Regions from separate parts of the Lysinibacillus sp. G1-3 genome, predicted to be linked through region 3. Evidence: riboswitches for the same ligand, from Rfam matches in the RefSeq annotation. Region 3 holds a riboswitch; each other region holds the start of a gene.

Region 1 (5,467 bases), on a different contig from region 3:
GATCTAAGTAACGGTTTAAATAAATATAAAAATGTATATGGCTTTAGTTCAACCCCTTATATAGTAGGTAGTATTATTGACAGTAATGATCCCCAAAAAACGTTTATTTCACGTATTATTGATAGCTTAAAGAATGAAAAAACAGCACCAATCTTATTAACAGAAACAGAATGGATTGAACAATATAAAGGTACAAATTTTCGTCACTATGTAACGATAAGTGGGTACAAAGAATCGAATAAGACTCTAAGGATTGTAGATCCAAATCATCATACAAAATACACAGGCACTGGAACATATTGGACAACTATCGGAATTGCAACAGATACTACTAGAGAGGGTAAAGGTATTGCAAAAGCAGTATATAAAGCTGATGGTACTAACCCTGCAATGATTTGGTAAAATAAACAAAATTAAATAACTAGGTTATTTGGAGAGATTATTTTGAAAAAAAATACATTAGTAGCATTCGGGTTAATTGCCAGCTTAGTTGTTGCTCTACTAGTTATTTTAAAAGTGGTTCAAAACAATAATAATGCTGAAGATGAGACTCTTGAATATTATCAAATAGTAGATGAAGATTTTAATAAAACAGTAGATGTTCCTTTTTCTAGGATAACTTCTTTTAAGGGGAACGCTAGCTCAATTTTCATGAGTGTGGATTATAAGAGTCCGTCTGGTCTAGATAATAAGATCATTCAATATAATCGAAAGACTCAGCAATACAAAACTATATTTAATAGCAAATTTGAATTTCCGTCTGTCCAAGGTCTAGAAATGAATGATAATTGGTTAGTGTGGGTTGATGCTGATGAAGGTGGTGGACAGAAAAATTCGTATTTGATGAATTTAAAGACGAATGAAATACAACCATTAACAGAAGAAAATAATCCAAATATCGATAATGATTTTCCTGTACTTGTTGAAGACTATGCTACTTGGATATCAATAGATTTAAGGACGGGAAAGCCGAAAGTTATGTTGAAAAATCTTAAAACAAATGAAACTGACAGTATATTTGATTTAAATAATTATACATTTATGAATATGTTTTTATCTGCAAAGGATGGAAAAATATTATTAACTGATAAAAAAATAATGTAGGTTATTTATATTTATATGATTTGAAAAGTAAAGAAATCGAAGAAATAAAAACGGACTATCAATTTATTGGTTGGGCAAGTTTGCTAAATGGGCAACAATTTATTTATCTAACCTTTAATGACCCTAGTGAACCTATAGTTGATGAACGAAAGCTTCTTTTTTATAATGTTTCGAATAAACAAACGCAAGAAGTTGTTTCGGATGTATTAATTGTAAATTCTATTTACACAGATTTTAATAACCAAGTGTTTTTTTCTTATGATGATAAATATTTTATGAAATTTAAGGTAAAGAATAATTTACTGGTTAAAAATGGAGAGTTGGAAACTCCCGATATTTATAGGTTTTCTGCGGAAAATGATCTCTATATTATTAACCAAGACCTTTCAGATGAAAAACGTAAAAACAAATTAATTATCCAAAGTGAATTCTCTAATTAAAAAATTGGCTATCCCCAATGATAATATGATCCCCTTTAACATTCTACTTAAAGGGGATTTTTCTTTGCCTAGAAAAAATAATTCGAATACAAATGAGTTTAAATTAGAAGTTCAGGCATATTTAGCTGGTAACGAAAGCTATGTTTCCATAGCCAAACGATTTGGCGTTCAAAATAAAACACAAGTCGAGCGAAGGGAAAAAGTAAAGTTTAAAGAAGGTGAATCCATTGAAGCGTTCAATTGTCTACCATCGCCAAGTTCTGGAGCTAGAGGTGTGAAGAATCTGTTGAAAAGCAACTTATCTAAAGAGCGTAGAGGAAGAAAGTAATTACTATAAATTACAGGTCAGATACTTTAATTACTGTGGGGGAACATCATGTTACCGATCGGTTTACGGAGCGGGAGCAAGAGAGAGCTTGCTAAATAGGGGATTGATTGAATAATTATATTATGTAAACTAGTTGGAAGAATAATTAAAACCAAAAACCCTCTTTAGAAAATAACTTCAATAATCGACATGTTGATGTACTCATTGCAAAACTTTGTAAATTAATAGTGCATGTTGTTATTATGTTGTGAATATAATAGACCAAACGCCACTTGAAATTTAAGCTTTATTAAGGAATTAGGGTGAAACGAAGGAGTGTAAAATTGTCGATTTCAAATCCGCAATACACATTTTTAGAAGTTGATTTTCATAATCCTAATTTAACTCAAGCAGAACTGAAGGTTGAGAATATTTCTGAAGGGGTACGGAAAAATATTGAACTCGTAGAAAATACAAATGTAGCATTGAAAATAATATCACCTAATGTATATATAAATTTAAACTGGTTGATAGGATGGCTATTATGGATACCAGTAGATATTTATTGTGCTACGGCTTTGGTAATAGATAAATTCTTATTATAAGTGAAGACGTTTTTTTACTAATCAAGCAGAAAAGAGGGGTAACCCGATGAATACAATAGATCGTTTACTCTGAATAACCATCAACTGAAAGCTAAAGAACGGTTATCTTAGGTTATTCTTAAGATCGCATGCGAAAGCGAGACAGTGTGTCATGAATGAAAAAAGCAAGTGGTAATCCGCCTGGAATTATTTCCGGGTTATTTGTATTTTTAGAATTTGAAAGAGATGGAGCAAGGTGATGTTTACAGACTAAGAAAAACCCCAATACTCAACTTTTTATAGGTGAATATTGGGAGATCAAAATTAATTTTGATATCACTACTAACGTTTATTTTCATTTTGAATACTACTGAAATCTACTTCCTCAGCGAACTCTTCTCTGTTTTCATTTTTACGTTCTCTGTTAGCATTTTGATTTTGATTCTGCTGTTTTTTGTTGTCTTGTGTTTTATTATTTTTATGTTTATTACTACCCATGATCATCTCACCTCCACTATTAGTGTGAGAGAAAGATGATTTTTTATTCGCATAACTTAAAATTCATTTGAAATATATGTGATGAAACAAAAGATATGAATAAAGTAACATTTTCGGGTTATGTTGTTCATACACTCCGTACATTGCGAGGCTGTTGCTTGATTGGTGTTGGAATTATATTGTGAATCGTTTTTAGGTAATGAAAAATCAAAAGGTGAATAACTAAATACTTATACAATTGTTGATGTATTGTTTGTATTTATTGTAAATAGTTATTGTTTTAAGTGTTTTGATTGTCTTTTTTTGTGGTTATGCGCGATAAATCTTATAAAATATAGTAAATTTTAAAGTTGACATATAAAAAACGCAATAATATAATTGTTTCAAATAATTAAATAATTCTTAATTTTCTGATAGATAGGTAGAGGCGCGGCAGTTAATAATTCCTAATGGAGTCCGAGAAGATGAAGATATTAGATACAAGGAAGTGTCGCCGAAGTATGTGATGAGTTCTCGCCATTATTTACTGGGGCTGTAGCGAATAGTTACAGGACTGTCTTCCTAAACATAAATGTTTAGGAAGTTGTGCTATCTCTGTTTAGACAAACAGTGGGAATTTTAAATGGTCGATTCATTTTAAGTTTCTAGAAATGGGTAGGTCTTTTTTGTGTTAGACAGATTCTTTTGCTCAGAGAGTCTATATTTTATTTGTCAATACATTTTAGAATTAGAGGTATTTTGGGGGGATTTTATGGATAATACATCAACATTATACTATGAATTTTTACCGACTGACGGTCAAAAAATAAACGTGAACCCTGATAAAACAGCATTACTAATAGTAGACATGCAAAATCAGTTTATTAGCCGAGACGGATTAGACGCGCAGGTTGCAAGAGAAAAGGGCATGTTTGATCAGTGGGAATACTTTTTTGATCGTATCGACAATTTAACGATCCCGAACAATAAAAAGCTTTTAGATTTTTTCCGTACTAATAAATTAGAAGTAACATTTGGTCGCATTGCTTGCCATCATAAAGATGGACGAGATCGTTCTCCTGTACAACGCCGGACAGGATGGAACAATATTTTATTGCCAATCGGTGACCCAGGAGCGGAGATGGTGGATGAATTAAAGCCTCTTGATGACGAAATTGTTGTAAATAAAACGACAGATAGCGTATTAAGTGGTACGAATTATGAATTTTTACTGCGTAATATGGGCATTGAAACAGTAGTTTGTACAGGTGTTGTAACAGATCAATGTGTTGCTTCAACAGTTCGAAGTTTAGCTGACGCAGGATTTGAAGTTATTTTAGTTGAAGATGCATGTGCAGCTGCAACGCAACAGCTTCATGATGCAGAAATTATGATTATGAATCAAATTTATTGCCAAGTGATGAGTACAGATGAAGTAATTGATTTAGTAACGGAAGAACTATCAAAACACGAACCAATGAACCTGTGAGAGGAAATGGACTATGAGTCAAACACCAAATGTTCATACACCACAGTTAAAGCGTGTTTTAACATTAAAAGATTTAGTCATTTATGGTATTGCTTTTATGACACCGATTGCGCCAGCTTATATTTATGGCTTTGCAGCAGAGTCTACAGGTGGGATGTTGCCATTAGCCTACTTGATTGCGATGGTTGCAATGATGTTTTCTGCATATAGTTACGGTCGCATGGCTGCTGTTTTTCCGAATGGAGGGTCAACTTACACATATACCCAGCGTGCAATCAATCCGCATTTAGGTTTTTTTGCGGGTTGGGCAATGTTTATGGATTATGTCTTAGTGCCACTCATTGTATTCATGGTAGGTGCTTCATATGCGAATGCATTAATACCATCTGTTCCGTATTGGGTATGGGTGTTATTAATTGCAGGTATTATAACTACAGTCAATATTCTAGGTATTGGCATCGCAGCAAAAACAAATCAAATCCTCGTTATATTTATGGGAATTGTAGTTGTTATTTTTGTGATTTTTTGTGTAAAGACAATTGTCGGTGTGGAAGGTGATACGTCGCTCTTTACTGTTGTCCCGTTTTTCAACGATGAAAAATTCGTTATGTCTGCAATTATTTCTGGTGCAGCAATGGCCTGCTTCTCATTTTTAGGGTTCGATTCGATTACAACACTTTCTGAAGAGGCAGTCAATCCAAAAGAGGATATTTGGAAGGCAGCTATTTTAGCTTGTTTAATCGGAGGACTTATTTTTATTGTGCAAGCATATGTAGCTCAGCTCGTATGGCCTGATGTTACAAACTTTAGTTCAGCTGATACGGCTTTATTTGATGTAGCGGAAAAAGCAGGAGGTGCAGTTCTTGCAACTCTTTATACGGTTGCGATTATTGTATCAACAGTGACAGCTGGTTTAACAGGACAAGCAAGTGCATCTCGTTTAATGTTTAGTATGGGGCGTGATGAGGTACTTTCGAAAAAGTTTTTCACACATTTACATCCAAAATATCAAACACCGGTATACAATATTTTATTGATGTGTGTGATTAGTGTTATAGGAGCGCTG
Region 2 (5,467 bases), on a different contig from region 3:
GGCGATCGCGTTGAAAAGGGTGAATTCATCGTTGAACTTGAAACAGACAAAGTAAACGCTGAAATCATTTCTGAAGAAGCAGGAGTTTTAACTCAAATTTTAGCTGAAGAAGGCGATACTGTACTTGTAGGTCAAGTAATCGCAGTTGTAGAAGCTGGCGAAGGTGCAGCACCTGCTCCAGTTGCAGCAGCTCCAGTTGAGGCAGCTCCAGCTCCAGCAGCACCACAAGCAGCACCTGCTCCAGTCGCAGCAGCTCCAGTTGTAGTAGAAACTTCTGGTGAGCGTGTAATCGCGTCTCCAGCAGCACGTAAACTTGCTCGTGAAAAAGGTATTGACCTTGCTGCTGTATCTCCAGTAGATCCACAAGGCCGCGTACGTGTACAAGACGTTGCAGCTCATGGTACAGCTCCAGTTGCAGCACCACAAGCAGCTCCAGCAGCACCTAAAGCAGTAGCAGCTGTTGATGATTCACGTGTGACAATTGAAAAAATGAGCCGTCGTCGCCAAACAATTGCAAAACGCTTACTTGAAGTAAAACAATCTACAGCAATGTTAACAACATTTAACGAAGTAGATATGACAAACGTTATGGCTTTACGTTCTCGTAAAAAAGACCAATTCTTCGAGTCAACTGGCTCTAAACTTGGTTTCATGTCATTCTTCACAAAAGCTGTAGTTGCAGCACTTAAAAAATACCCATATGTGAATGCACAAATCGTTGGTGATGAAATTCACTTAAACAACTTCTTCGATATCGGTGTAGCTGTATCGACAGAAGAAGGATTAGTAGTACCAGTTGTACGTGACGCTGACCGCAAAAACTTTGCAGAAATTGAAGATTCAATTGCAGATCTAGCGAAAAAAGCACGCGACAAAAAATTAGGTTTAGGTGATCTTCAAGGTGGCTCATTCACAATTACAAATGGTGGAGTATTCGGTTCATTAATGTCTACACCTATCATGAATGGTACACAAGCTGGTATCCTTGGTATGCATACTATCAAAAAACGTCCAGTTGAAGTGAATGGTGAAGTTGAAATTCGCCCAATGATGTACTTAGCACTTTCTTACGACCACCGTATTATCGATGGTAAAGATTCTGTAGGCTTCCTTAAAACTGTTAAAGAACTACTTGAAAACCCAGAAGATTTATTATTAAATTCTTAATTCCTGAGTTTCTTAAAACCTTGCGAACTTTGTTTCGCAAGGTTTTTTTCTTGTGTGGAATATTTGAGGAAGAGAAGGTTAAAGTAATCGGAGCGACGGAATGAGGATCCAGAATGACGGATAAAAGGGCTGAAGTGACGGAAAGGAAGTAGAGCGACGGAAAGAAGAGCCGAAGCGACGGATAAAGCAATCGATACGACGGAATGAGGATCCAGAATGACGGATAAAAGGGTCAAAGTGACGGAAAGGAAGTCATGCGACGGAAAGTAGAACCGAAGCGACGGAAAGAAAAGCCGGACCGACGGATAAAAGAGCCGAAGTGACGGTAAGAAAACGAAGCGACAGATAAAGCAATTGATACGACGGAAAGAGGAGCCGGACCGAGACCGATGGATAAGAATCGAATCAATGGGCAGGTTATCCCACCGCTTTCGAAAGCTTCACCAAGTTGCATATAGTATAAAGGCTATTATTTTTACTGATTAACAATTTCTTTTGAATTAATAGAAAGTATGTTAAGTATTAATTATTTGCGGATTTTCTTTAAAAAGGATAAAAAAACCTAATATTGTAATTAGTCAGAAAAGTAACGAAATTATCTTGACGAATAAGTTAGTTTTATAGTAGTATCTTAATAATCAATTAAATATTCAAACCTCACGTTTTTCTATTGTGAGGTAGAGGCGCGGTATTTATTAGTTCATTGTTGAGTACAAGCAAGCGAAGACGCAATGAAGAAGGAACTATCGCCGAAGTGTAAAAGGAGCTCGTACTTTTATGCTGGGCCTGCAGTGAATAAGTGCAGGACTGTCCTAGTGGATTTTTCCAGGTTTACTAGGTTGTGCTATCTCGGAATGATGGAATTATAGTGAGGATTTGGGCAACTGTTGAAAAAGTAAGACCTAAGTTCAGAGCTTAGGCTTTTTTAGTACAGTTGTCTTATTTTTTTACAGAAAAAGGGGGAGTTTTACATGAAAAGAAATTGGTTAGTAGTAATGTTGACCGTAGTGACTGCAATTTTGCTAGCTGCATGTGGTACAAGTGACAAGAAGGAGCCGTCGTCATCTAGTAATGAGGGGGCCAATACGAACAACGAGGAAGCTGGCGGCGAATTCCGTATCGGAATGGAAGCAAGTTATGCTCCATTTAACTGGACGCAGCAAGGTGATGCAAATGGTGCAGTAAAAATTGCCGATAATGCAGAATATGCAGGCGGTTATGATGTACAAATGGCGAAAAAGATAGCTGAAGGCTTAGGAAAAGAATTGGTTATCGTAAAATTGGAATGGGATGGCTTAGTACCAGCTCTACAATCAAATAAAATCGATGCTATCATTGCAGGTATGTCACCTACTGAGGAACGTAAGCAAACGATCGACTTCACAGAAAACTACTATACGTCTGATTTTGTAATGGTAATTAAAAAAGGTAGTAAATATGAAAAAGCAACATCTATCCAAGATTTCTCTGGTGCAAAAATTACATCACAGTTAAATACATCTAACTACACTGTTATTGATCAAATCAAAGATGTAAAAAAACAAACAGCAATGGATAGCTTCCCAGCAATGCGAGTAGCATTAGAAGCTGGAAAAATTGATGGCTATGTAGCAGAACGTCCAGAAGGTATTTCCGCTGCAGCTGCAAACGATAAATTAACATATGTAAAATTTGAAAAAGGCTTCGATACAGACATTTCAAATACATCGATCGCAGTTGGTTTACGTAAAGGTGATGCAAACCTTGAGAAGATAAATGAAATCTTAAAAGGTATTTCTGAAGATGATCGCCAAAAAATTATGGAAGAAGCCATTCACCAACAACCAGCAGCACAATAATATAATTGCGCGGGCTAGTTACTAGTCCGTGCAATATCATTATATTAGAATCTTACTAAATTATAATAATGTCTTAGCTAATTGATTCATAAGATAAAAGAAACAGGGGCCTTATGAAAATGGTAGATAGCAAAGACGATTGTAACGAATAAGCAACACGACGTTGTTAGGAGGAACATCATGAGTCTTGAATGGATTATTTCTATTGTTGAGAACAACTGGCAAATGTTTTTACGAGGTGCGTATTATACATTACTTATTTCGGTTATTAGTACAATTATTGGTGCACTTATCGGATTTTTTATTGGAATTATGCATACCATCAAAGTTCGTAAAAAGGGAGTAAAATTTTATAGCTTGAAATTCATTAATTTTATACTAACTTGCTATGTCGAATTCTTCCGTGGTACACCAATGATTGTACAAGCAATGGTTGTATTTTTCGGCTTAGATATAGCATTTGGTATTAGTATGCACTTTATTACGGCAGGTATAGTAGTTGTTTCACTAAATACAGGTGCTTATATGGCAGAAATCGTACGAGGTGGAATTGTTTCCATTGATCAAGGGCAGTACGAGGCTGCATCTGCTATAGGTATGAATCATGTTCAAATCATGCTACATGTTGTATTACCACAAGTTGCCCGAAATATATTGCCGGCAACAGGTAACCAATTAATTATGAATATTAAAGATACAGCAGTTTTAAACGTTATTGGAGTTACGGAATTATTTTTCCAAACAAAGTCGATTGCAGGTAATAACTTCCGCTACTTCGAATCCTTCTTTGTAGCATGTGTCCTTTATTTCATCATGACATTCACAGCATCAAGAATTTTACTGTATATAGAAAAACGGCTGGATGGACCAGATGCCTACCAAAAAGAACAGAAAGAAGCAGTATAGGGGGCTAATAAATGACAGTAATTAATATAGAGCATTTAAGTAAATCATTTGGGCGTAACGAAGTGTTAAAGGATGTAAATTTTCAAGTAGAAAAGGGCGAGGTTGTCTGCTTAATCGGTTCTTCAGGTTCAGGTAAATCAACATTACTACGCTGCATTAATTTACTGGAAACACCAAGTGGTGGTCAAATTATATATAAAGGTGAAAATATTTTAGATGAAAAGCATAATATCCAAGAATACCGTACACATTTAGGCATGGTATTCCAGCAATTTAACTTATTCAATAACCATAATGTCCTAAAAAATTGCACAGTTGGTCAAATGAAAGTATTAAAGCGTTCGAAGGCAGAAGCCGAGGAAGTTGCGCTAAAATATTTACAAATTGTTGGTATGGATCAATACGTTAATGCGAAGCCTCGACAGCTATCTGGCGGTCAAAAGCAGCGTGTAGCGATTGCGCGAGCATTGTCAATGAGCCCAGAAGTAATGCTTTTTGATGAACCGACGTCAGCTCTTGATCCAGAAATGGTAGGGGAAGTATTAAAGGTAATGCGTCAGCTAGCGGATTCGGGAAATACGATGTTAATCGTTACACATGAAATGGAATTTGCCAAAGAAGTAGCCGATCGCGTTGTCTTTATGGATAAAGGTGTTATTGTAGAGGAAGGCCCACCAGCTCAGGTTTTAGTAAACCCTCAGCATGAACGGACAAAAGCGTTTTTAAAACGGACATTAAAATAACAAAAAAAATAAGTACAAACGAATTTTATTACTAGTCAATATATAATGTGTAACAATGAAGCTGAACTAAATTTGTTCAGCTTTTATTTGTGATTAAGATATAATCTGGGCCACTCCGATTAACGATCATTCTTCCACTGGTAGCGTCAATTTTATGCAGTTAAGGAGATAGTATTTTGAAAAAATTATGGATTCTATTTACCGTAACTAGTGTTCTATTACTTGGATGTTCGCAAGAAAAAAGCTATAACGTATGGGTTGATTCATAAACACAAAGTCAAGAAATGATTGATTCAGCGATAGAAAGGCTTACTGATGCCGAGGTTGATTTCATTATTGATGAAAATGGTAGTGTTTTAGTAAATGAAAAAGATATGAATAAGGTTTTAATGTGCTGTACTTAAGCTAATGGGATTATTCTTCAAGAGGGATAATGCTTTTTTTTATATAATTATTTTCACTTTATTGAAACGAAAATCACGAAATTCATTCTAATAAGGAGTGATGATAATGAAAAAATTTAGCTTAATTTTATCTCTCATATTTTTATCAATCGGGTTATTAGGCTGTCAAAAAAGTGGTAATGAAGAAGAACTCGATAAAGAGATTTCAAAGTCAAACGAGGACATAACAAATAAACCTATAATCATAGGCGAAATTGTTCGAATTGAAGGTGGAAGATGTTTGGACAAATGCAATTGAGGAAAGTTATCCCGCACAAGCAGATGCGAAAAAAATTGAGATTAATGAGAAATATGAGAGATTTAAACAAGTAAGGAAACTTCCATGAAAAAATTTTTTATTGTAACTTAA
Region 3 (5,467 bases):
CTATGGCGTGACCGAGCATTAGTTGAGCTGAATATGGCCGTTCTACATTCTTTTAAAGAAGATGGTGTGAGCATTGTAGATCATCATACAGCTGCACAACAATTTAAATTGTTTGAGGAAGCAGAAGCAGCAGCAAATCGCGAAGTTACAGGCAATTGGACATGGTTGATTCCACCTCTTTCACCAGCTACAACCCATATTTATCACAAGCCTTATGTTAATGTTTACAATACACCGAACTATTTTTATCAGAAACCACCTTATTAATAGAGAAAGGCAGCTCACGTTAACTTTATTTCAGCGAGTGTCCAAACACTTGCTGAAATAAGATTATGAGCTACCTTTTTTAATTTACATATTCATTTTTAGAAGCTCTAAATGAACATAAGAAGAGTATGAATGCTACGACAACAAATAACCAACCAGTGATATCCCAGCCACCAAATATATCATGTAAATAACCAAATAAAATTGGACCGATTGCGGCTAATAAATATCCTAATGATTGTGCAAAACCTGATAAATCAGCTGCCTCAAAAGCGGTACGGGTACGTAATGTAAAGAACATCATCGCTAATGAGAATGAAGCTCCTCCGGCTAAGCCTAGTAGTACCATCCAAAGTATAGCGAGGTTCGTCCATTCCATTACTAGTCCGATAAAGCCAATTAAGTAAAATGCCGTAAACATGAATACGAGAGGTCGTTGAGATGTCATTTTACTAGCAATAATAGGCACAGCTAAGGCCATTGGGACTTGTGAAAATTGCATGATGGAAAACATCCATCCTGCACGATCTGCAGCTAATCCTTGTGCTATATATATTTCAGGAATCCAAGCAGCGGTTGTATAGAATAATAACGACTGAAATCCCATAGCTCCCGCTACTGCCCAAGTAACAGGTGATTTCCATAAAGGTGTACGTTCTTTCGTAGTTTTAACATTAGGCTCCGGCTTATTAAATTTCAACTGTGGAATCCAAATTAAAATGGTTAACGCCACAAGAACAAGTGCGACTGCCAGAGCACCTTGCCAGCCAATGGATGAATGGGCAACAGGATAGCTAACGCCAGCGCCAAGCCCAGCTGTCAAATTCATCGACATTGTGAAAAATGCCATAAGCAAACCTACGTGATAAGGAAACTTCAATTTAAGTAATCCTGGAATAAGTACGTTACCGAATGAAATGGCTATACCAATTAGCGCAGTGCCAAATACGAGCAAACTAGTTGTGCCGAGGGAGCGTAGTACAATCCCTAATGCCAAAAGAATAGTCGATAAAAATAATGTTAGTTCTAGCCCGATTTTACGTGCGACAATTGGTACAAAAGGTGAGATAATTGCAAAAGCTAGCAATGGGATTGTTGTTAGAAAGCCCGCTAATGCATAGGATATGCCGAGGTCTTCTCGGATAAAGGAAATAATAGGTCCAACAACTGTTAGTGGCATCCGTAATGTCGAGGCAATACAAATTACGCCGATCACTAGTAATAAGGTTGTACCTTTCCAGTTAATTTTCCTGCTAGGATAAGTATCGTTATGTTCACGAGTAGTCAAATAAATCCCCCCTGTTAGAACAATTATGATTGAACCACTATACCACTTTATCACAATAATAAAAATAGTTGAAAATTCACAAAATATAGAATGTTACTCGGGTTGTTGAAATGCCATATGTCATATGTTAGAATAATATTCATCATAAATTTAATAATATGCCTCATGTTTATATTGAGGTAGAGGTCGCGGTATTTAAGAGTATGCTAATGGAAATGACAAGCATTTAAGATATTAGTTGAAAGGAAATACTGCCGAAGTGTGAGGGGACTTGAAAACCTCATGCTGGGGCTGTCTCCGAAAGGAACAGAACTGTCACGTTTGGACAACGTGTTGAGCTATCATTTTGAAAGAACAGAGGATTCTTAGCCATCACTGCCGTTCATGTGATGGCATTTTTTTCGCCTCTTAAAAGGAAGGAAGCTAAATTGTGAGTGAAATAAAAGTCAATCAGCTCGGCCATAAAGCGCCAAAGTTGAAAAAAGAATTAAAAAGCCGTCACATTACAATGATTTCATTAGGCGGTACAATCGGTACAGGATTGTTTTTAGCTAGTGGTGGTGCCATTGCACAGGCAGGCCCTGGCGGTGCGCTTCTTGCTTATGCATTAATCGGTATTATGGTTTATTTTTTAATGACGAGCTTAGGCGAAATGGCAGCCTATATGCCATCATCGGGCTCATTTAGTACGTATGCTACAAAATTTGTGGATCCAGCTCTAGGTTTTGCACTTGGTTGGAACTATTGGTACAACTGGGCAATTACAATTGCGGCAGAAATTTCAGCTGTATCATTGATTATGAAATATTGGTTCCCAGATAGCTCTTCAGCACTTTGGACTGTTTTATTTATTGCTGTCGTTTTAACGTTCAATCTATTATCGGTAAAAAGCTATGGTGAAAGTGAATATTGGTTTGCCATGATAAAGGTTGTAACTGTAATCATTTTTATTATCATCAGTTTCTTAATGATATTTGGTATTTTAGGAGGAAATGCTCCGGTAGGCTTTACGAATTTCTTTATTAGTGATGGACCATTCCACGGTGGTTTCCTTGCTACATTTGGTATTTTCTTAGCTGCGGGATTCTCGTTCCAAGGAACAGAATTACTTGGAATAACAGCGGGTGAAACAGATGATCCTGGTAAAAATATTCCAAAAGCTGTTAAGTCGGTTTTCTGGCGAATTCTTTTATTCTATATTTTAGCGATCGGTGCAATTGGTCTGTTGATTCCGTTTACAGACGCACGTTTGCTATCTGAAGATATCGCTGTTTCACCGTTTACACTGGTGTTCGACCGTTTAGGAATTGCCTTTGCTGCATCATTGATGAATGCTATTATTCTAACGGCAATGCTGTCAGCAGGGAATTCAGGGCTGTACGCATCTTCTCGTATGCTTTGGCAATTAGCGGTAGATGGACATGCACCTAAATTTTTCGCAAAACTAAGCCGTCGAGGTATTCCAATTTACGCATTACTGGCGACTTTAGCTGTAGGTTCTCTAGCATTTTTAGCTTCATTCTTTGGTGATGGTGTTGTCTACATGTGGCTTCTAAATGCATCTGGGATGTCAGGCTTCATTGCTTGGCTAGGAATTGCATTTAGCCATTACCGTTTCCGTCGAGCGTTCGACGTACAGGGCTTAGATTCGAAATTGTTGCCGTATAAAGCAAAATTATTCCCATTCGGTCCGCTATTTGCCTTTACGGTTTGTATGATTGTTGTTATTGGACAAAACTACAATGCCTTTATGGGTGGTTCAGTAGATTGGTACGGAGTCCTTGTCTCGTATATCGGTATTCCACTGTTCTTACTGTTATGGCTTGGCTATAAAATTAAGCATAAAACAAAAATGCTTCCACTTGAGCAATGTGATTTAAAAGTAGATTAATAAATAATAAACTGTCCTGTGAGCCATAGAAAATGGCTTGCAGGGCAGTTTTTTTAGTTGAAAAATGAATTGGCAAGCTCAAACATACAATCTTGTCAGAGAAAAATTAAATCCTTTAAGCCCAAAACCCCGCATCCCCATAATAGTAATCATTGATCCGTTTTTATATTTTAGGATCTTCAGATAAAATTACTGGAGAAAATAAAAGTGGACTTTAGCTTTTCAGACCGCCCCTCCATTTTTGGTGCCCAACCTTAATATGGTAAACTGTTTTAGAATGAATAATCACCAAATTTTGGTTATGGCATTTGTTGAAACGTATATCGTTTATCTTCATTCAGTAGAAATAGCTGTACGTAAAAGCATAATAGGTGAGAACAAATAATCAGAGGAGGGGGAAAGATGATAGACTATCCATTTTTACAAAACAGATTGAAAAAAGAAAAGATAAATACCTTTTTAATTAATAGTCACGGTAAAACGATATTTCGATACTATAAAAACAAGAAACAACAACAGAAACTTCATAAAATTAATTCTTGTACAAAGGGTATTCTTTCAATTCTATTTGGCATTGCAATAGATCGTAAATATTTGGAATCTGTTCATATACCTGTCCATTCTTTTTTTCCTGAACTATTCGAACGACAAGATGACAAACGTAAAATGGATATGACAATATATCACCTTTTAACAATGACAGAAGGATTAGATTTCCCGGAATTCGGAGAATGGAATTGTTTTGCTCCTATGGTATTTCATTCTGATATAGTAAAATTTATAATAAATCGTCCGATGGTGCATCCAGTGGGTACGCATATGAATTATAACTCGGGTTGCTCCCATATACTATCTGCTATATTGCAGCAAGTTACGAGTATGAAAACAAAAGAATTTGCCAATCGTTATTTATTTCAACCATTAGGTATTCAAGAATATCAGTGGTACGAGGATAAGAAGAAAATTAGTAAAGGGGCAGATGGTCTTTTATTAAAGGCAGAAGATATGATGAAAGTGGGGCTCTTAGTTTTAAAGAAAGGCGTATATAACGAGAAAAGGATAGTTTCGGAGGATTGGATTAATCATTCGATAAAGCCGAATTTAATGACTTATGAAAAAATCGGTTATTACGGGATGCATTGGTGGGTAAATAAACAGAATGAAACTAAAGCTTTTTCGGAAGTTAATCACTATTTTTTTGCATTAGGCTTTGGGGGGCAATATATTTTTATTTGGCCAAAGGAAGAACTAGTTATTACTATCACAGGTGATTTGTATGAAACTAGTTTATTACCGCTTCAATTAATAAAGGATCACATCTTGAGATAATCGTTATGGTGATGAGCCAATAAAATGAAATTTTTACATTTTAGAATAGAGGTGCATGGAAGTGCAAAAGCGCATTTTACTAGTAGAAGATGATGAAGCCATTCGTGAAATGGTAGAAAGCTATTTAACGATGGAGGGATTCCTTGTCACCTCTGCAGTAAATGGAGAAGAAGCAGTACAAAATTGTTTAAACAATCCCTTTGATTTAGTAATCTTGGATATTATGATACCGAAGCTTAATGGATTAGAAGTTTTAAAGATTATACGAGAGCAAGCATCACTTCCAATTATCATCATGTCAGCGAAGGATAGTGATGTTGATAAAGCATTAGGGTTAGGATTAGGGGCAGATGATTATATTGCCAAGCCGTTTTCGATGCTGGAGTTTTCGGCACGTGTCAAAGCCGCAATTAGAAGAGCTACAAAATACTCCGGTCAAGTAGAGGATAAGGCAGATATAGTAGAGATAGACAACTTATCGATAGACCTTGTTAATTTTTCGGTTGAGAAGAATGGACAAAATGTAAAGCTCACGTCAAAGGAATTTGCTATTTTAACGCTATTCGTGACAAATCGTAATCGAGTTTTTACGAAGCAGCAAATTTATCAATTGATTTGGAATGATGCTTACTATGGAGATGAAAATATTATTAATGTACATATAAGAAGATTACGAGAAAAAATTGAAGACG

Evidence for each region. A riboswitch is a leader RNA that binds a small molecule or an ion and turns the genes downstream of it on or off. The one in region 3 is predicted to bind lysine.
Region 1: another riboswitch for lysine. It lies ahead of ACVYAD_RS14390 (cysteine hydrolase family protein); the one in region 3 lies ahead of ACVYAD_RS19180 (amino acid permease).
Region 2: another riboswitch for lysine. It lies ahead of ACVYAD_RS02435 (transporter substrate-binding domain-containing protein); the one in region 3 lies ahead of ACVYAD_RS19180 (amino acid permease).

The regions. Positions count from the first base shown of each region.
Region 1 is NZ_JBWHYQ010000012.1:88,284-93,750, forward strand. Features, by position in the region: gene ACVYAD_RS14360 (C39 family peptidase) at 1-402, shown strand, start outside; gene ACVYAD_RS14365 (hypothetical protein) at 445-1,104, shown strand; gene ACVYAD_RS14370 (hypothetical protein) at 1,125-1,544, shown strand; gene ACVYAD_RS14375 (hypothetical protein) at 1,609-1,872, shown strand; gene ACVYAD_RS14380 (hypothetical protein) at 2,196-2,456, shown strand; gene ACVYAD_RS14385 (hypothetical protein) at 2,778-2,933, opposite strand; lysine riboswitch at 3,348-3,532, shown strand; gene ACVYAD_RS14390 (cysteine hydrolase family protein) at 3,685-4,401, shown strand; gene ACVYAD_RS14395 (APC family permease) at 4,415-5,467, shown strand, end outside.
Region 2 is NZ_JBWHYQ010000002.1:84,981-90,447, forward strand. Features, by position in the region: gene odhB (2-oxoglutarate dehydrogenase complex dihydrolipoyllysine-residue succinyltransferase) at 1-1,167, shown strand, start outside; lysine riboswitch at 1,838-2,022, shown strand; gene ACVYAD_RS02435 (transporter substrate-binding domain-containing protein) at 2,139-3,005, shown strand; gene ACVYAD_RS02440 (amino acid ABC transporter permease) at 3,186-3,911, shown strand; gene ACVYAD_RS02445 (amino acid ABC transporter ATP-binding protein) at 3,923-4,654, shown strand; gene ACVYAD_RS02450 (hypothetical protein) at 5,165-5,356, shown strand.
Region 3 is NZ_JBWHYQ010000018.1:115,167-120,633, reverse strand. Features, by position in the region: gene ACVYAD_RS19190 (nitric oxide synthase oxygenase) at 1-267, shown strand, start outside; gene ACVYAD_RS19185 (CynX/NimT family MFS transporter) at 347-1,579, opposite strand; lysine riboswitch at 1,728-1,904, shown strand; gene ACVYAD_RS19180 (amino acid permease) at 1,986-3,446, shown strand; gene ACVYAD_RS19175 (serine hydrolase domain-containing protein) at 3,849-4,775, shown strand; gene ACVYAD_RS19170 (response regulator transcription factor) at 4,837-5,467, shown strand, end outside.